Regions from separate parts of the Blautia sp. DFI.1.216 genome, predicted to be linked through region 1. Evidence: riboswitches for the same ligand, from Rfam matches in the RefSeq annotation. Region 1 holds a riboswitch; the other holds the start of a gene.
What was found. A riboswitch is a leader RNA that binds a small molecule or an ion and turns the genes downstream of it on or off. The one in region 1 is predicted to bind tetrahydrofolate.

Region 1 (2,485 bases):
GTCTGAATGGATTGAAAGTCTGTTCAATCTAAAAAATACTATAAATCCGATTCACAGAAAAGTTGTACCATCCATGTATCAGGCAATCCTCAAAGAAACCATTTGCGCCTGCATCCGCATAGACGGGCAGATCATTGCAACAGGGCTTGGTATCCTGGACAGAGACTACATCGGTATTTACGCCATCCATGTCAAAGAAGAATACCGCAAACATGGCTATGCCCGTCAGATCTGCACAGGACTTCTGAAAGAAGGAATGAAAAAAGGTGCACAGAATGCATATCTTCAGGTTGTAGAGGGAAATGACAATGCCCGAGCATTATACAGATCACTTGGATTCCAGCAGCTTTATACTTACTGGTTCCGCGTACAGCCGGATGAAAATGGAAATTTCCCACCTGAGAAATAAAAAGAACTATCTGTAAAGCGTTTTCATTTTCTGCTTTTACAGATAGTTCTTAATTTTTATAGATTTTAACTTTTCTTTTTCGGGGAATCAGTTGATTCATTTAACATAGTTCGCGCCAACTATGTTGTATATCATTTTAATTTTAATATTCAAGTCTTATTCTGTATTTTATCTCTGACTCAATTATGTTACTGTTCACTCCGTTCACAGTAACGTAGCCAAAATTCATTCCAGATTGCCTGCGGCAATGGAATTTTGGCTTGTATGTCTCGGGATTTTGGAATATTCATGCCAAAACACCTCGCGGAATAGTGGTGTGTGAACAGTAACTCAATTATACTGTTTTGTTTTTCAGCACTGCAGGTGATGTATTTCCTACAACCATCGCTGTCAGAGGGCTGAAATACAGCAGACATGTTAATACACAGTAAATCGGGATCATGATTGCAAACTGTACCAGTCTTCCGGGCATGATCGCATAGAAATTATATCCAAGCATGATCACAAGTCCTGCTGTTGTAAGCACCAGAGAGCTGAGAACTGCAGTTACCACGATAGATACGCAAATACCAACTGTCTTTCCTGTTTTCTTTCTGTTTGCAAAGAATGGTTTTGCAAGAGCAGGAAGCACACCCCAGAGGATTGCTGCAACTGTGATAAACGGATTTACAGCATAGCCTTTCATAAAGCACCCGATAATATCTGCACATAATCCACAGACACCGCCTGCCACCGGTCCCAGCCACAGACCTGCAAGGATTGTACATACACTTCCCACAGAAATACGGTACGCACCAAGATCAATGACCAGAACTCGTGTGAGTACCAGATGCATGGCGATCAGAAGAGCCATGAACACCAATGTTTTTACGTTCCAATATTGTTTTTTCTGCATAATAAAAACACCTCCATAATGTGTTTAAAAAATAGAGTAGTTACATAAATAATAATCCCTCCACATTATGAGATGCTCTCATATGTAGCAACGGGTGCGGAAATTATATCGTAAGCAGCACGCTTTCTGCTTTTCGTTTCACGGCGACTCCCCAGCCTGTGAACACTTGACGCATAAAATCCTACTTCGCTATTATTTATTTATCGAAATTATAACACAATCCATAGAAATTGCAATATATTTTCCGTTATTATTTTCACAAATTTGAATGCTGTTTTTTGTTCATTCTATACGAATGGTCTGCTTTTTTTACTTAAGAATATTGCTGCAAACACTCGTAAGTCTATGAATAAAACAGCCGCATATACTAATACTATAACATTATGCAGCAGTCCGGCATCTTCAGCAATGAGAAATTACATGAATACAGATATTCCGTCCCGGTCTGCTATAATCATGGAGGTAAAAAAATGTCAGAAATATGCAAAAATAACTGCCAAAATCCTTATAATATATGTTATGATAATTACCTGAATACCAACGCCTGTACGGAATGTACCGGTCTGATATGCACTCCTGCCAAAGACAATGACGAATGGGAAAGCTACCGGAAAATTTTTGATTTTATCCCCGAACCGCCGGAAAGCAATATCCCTCCCTGTAAATAATTATTGCATACGGCAGGAATCATGTTCAAACGAATGATTTATCGGAGGTCCTGTCTGTATTATGAAAAAACTGCTTGCTGCATGTGTCTGTGCCGGCCTTAGCTTTTCTTTTGCCGGATGCAGCCCTGAAACCATACTGGAACAATTCACATCCACCGGAGACACATCCGTCCGGGAACTTACTTCTTCATCTGACACCACAACTGAAATCGAAACAAAAGACCGTATCTATATGGATGAACTTTCCGGTACCCTGCAGGATTTTTCAGGAAGCCAGCTTATTCTGAACACGGACAGTGCCTCCTATGTATTTAATGTTTCCAATGCCACTCTGGAATGTAAAGGCGGCATGATCACCGGCGATGAGATCAGTATCATTTACGAAGGTCAGCTTTCCGGTACTGACACAGGCAGTGTACATGTTCTGAAGGTTGTAGATGAATTTCATAAAAAAAACAAACTGAAAAAGCGCACTGCACATGGGCAGGTCATTTCCCTGACTTCCAATACCAT
Region 2 (2,485 bases), on a different contig from region 1:
TAATCCCCAGATATCGTTAACCAGGTCAGCTCCTGCCTGGATAGAGCTTTCAGCAACACTGCTCTTAAAAGTATCTACAGAAACAGGAATGTCAAAATGTTTTTTGACCGCTTCAATAACAGGAAGAACTCTCAGTGCTTCCTCGTCAGCACTGACAGGAGTATGACCGGGACGTGTAGATTCGCCTCCGATATCAATAATATCTGCACCATCAGCAATCATTGCCTCTGTATGTTTCAAAGCTTCATCCATATGATTCCATTTGCCGCCGTCAGAAAAGGAATCAGGGGTAACATTCAAAATTCCCATTATGTAAGTATGATTCTTAGTATCAAAAAAACGGTTTCCAATTTTCATGAGCAGAACCCATCCTTTCTTTTGTGCTTATGAAGAAGATCAGTATTCAATTTTCATATTTTTTTTATCATCAGACCAATAGCATTCGGAAGCAGCGGAACATAAAAAACAATTTCTGGACTGCTTATCCGCTTTATAAAGAAGTGCTGCCAGCGTACTGCAGGAATCTCCTTTTCGGTGATGTCCAATGGAAGACAGAATCAGTTCTTTTTCCTGTTCTGTAAAGTGCAGATCTGTCAGAATTTCCCGTGCGATTTCTACTCCTGCAATATCATGGGGAATGTTGTACTGATATTGCTGTGCACGTCCTATATCATGAAGAAGTGCTGCTGCATAGATAAGCTCTTTGGGCAACTCCAGATGTTCCTCCAGTGCATAAATGTACATCAACCGTGCAACATCCAGAAAATGTTCAGGGGTATGACGGCAGAAGATCCGTTCACTTTCAAGTTCCTGTATTTTTTTATAATGTTCCTGATAAACCGGGTGCCTCCAGATCCGATTGACACGATCCATATCTGAAAAATTGTTATTCATCCTTTTACCATAGAAAGGAACATTTTCTGCAGTTCCTTATCTTCTGTAAACGCACCACGGGTTACAGTAGTGATTGTTTTGCTTCCTGGTTTTTTTATTCCGCGCATGGTCATACAGGTATGTTCCGCTTCCAGCATTACCATAATTCCTTTTGGATCCAGAGTACGCTCCAAAGCATCTGCAATCTGAACAGTAAGCCGTTCCTGGATCTGTGGCCTTCTGGAATAAACCTCTACTGTACGTGCCAGTTTGCTTAAACCGGTAACTTTGCCGTTGGGGATGTATGCAAGATGAGCTTTTCCATAAAAAGGCATCAGATGATGCTCACACATGGAGTAAAAGGTGATGTCTTTTTCCAGCACGATTTCATTATTTTCTACAGGAAACTGCTTTAACAGATGCTGATCCGCTTCATGACCAAGACCTCCGTAAATTTCTTCACACATGCGGGCAATCCTGTCAGGAGTATCAATCAGACCTTCCCGTGTGATATCTTCACCGATACCTTCCAGAAGCAGACGGACTGCCTGCTCAATTTTCACTTTGTCAACCATTAAAAAATAACCTCCTTTGTATTTTTGAAATGGAGATTATCCTTTTGACCAAATTAAAAAGGATATCTCCAATTGTGATAGAATGTATGTCGAAAACATTCCCTAACACAATATGAGATATCCTCTTATATTGTTTGCAACGGGTGCGGATAATATACCGTAAGACGCACTTTTCGTTTCAGTGACAACTCCCCATTCACCGAACACTTGACGCATAAAATCCTATTTTGCATATCATTCATTTCGGTATTCAGTATACCATGTAATACGATAATAGAAAAGGGTTTTTCTGACTTTTCAGAATGATTTTTCCCAGTCTACCAATTTCATGATTGTTTTTACCGCATTCACTATTCTTGGAGCAAAGTACGCCTTTGTAAGCCTTTTCTTCGAATATGCCCATATAAAATTCTTACTGGTACTTTCTATCAATAAATCTGTAAAATATCGTTCCCAACTGATATACTCTTTACTGTCTATATATTCTTCCGGATTCTGAAGTATTGTTTCTACTTTTACTTCCGGTATTTCCTTTGTTGAAAGTAACAACCACTCAAAAGATTCTGGTGCATAGAGTACAATGTTTCCCTGTGTTTTAATGCATTCACTGATATCTTTCATCTCTGAACCAAATGCAGCTCCATCTACAATGACCAAAATTGTACCCTCTTCATTCGGTCTCTGTTCCAACTGTCTGATGATATTTGACTTCCCACCAGCAGAAAAACAGTTCACACCCTTCTGTCTGGACATTTCTTTAAAAAATTCAAATCCAGAATTGGAATCCTCTGTTATTACAAGTTTCGGATTGATATTCTTTTCCTCTGATATTTCACCGTACAAATGATAAATCTCATTATATTTCTGTTTCGCATCATGAAATTTTCCAGATTTGCGAAATCCATATATTTCACTTACACTATATGGCAATGCCGGAAGCTTTTCTCTTGTGGCCAGTACAAAGTAATTATCAGATCCCTGCACAAGCTGTGCAAACTTCTTTGAAACGAGGAAGCGATTTCCTTCATCAATAAAAA

Region 2: linked by a shared signal. The riboswitch ahead of folE (GTP cyclohydrolase I FolE) and the one ahead of LJE11_RS04420 (folate family ECF transporter S component) in region 1 are both predicted to bind tetrahydrofolate.

Annotation. Positions count from the first base shown of each region.
Region 1 covers NZ_JAJDML010000007.1:54,266-56,750, reverse strand. The annotation lists gene LJE11_RS04425 (GNAT family N-acetyltransferase) at 1-409, shown strand, start outside; gene LJE11_RS04420 (folate family ECF transporter S component) at 744-1,304, opposite strand; THF riboswitch at 1,391-1,495, opposite strand; gene LJE11_RS04415 (hypothetical protein) at 1,775-1,972, shown strand; gene LJE11_RS04410 (hypothetical protein) at 2,034-2,485, shown strand, end outside.
Region 2 covers NZ_JAJDML010000035.1:4,421-6,905, reverse strand. The annotation lists gene folP (dihydropteroate synthase) at 1-357, opposite strand, end outside; gene LJE11_RS13050 (HD domain-containing protein) at 397-894, opposite strand; gene folE (GTP cyclohydrolase I FolE) at 891-1,448, opposite strand; THF riboswitch at 1,584-1,680, opposite strand; gene LJE11_RS13040 (ATP-binding protein) at 1,746-2,485, opposite strand, start outside.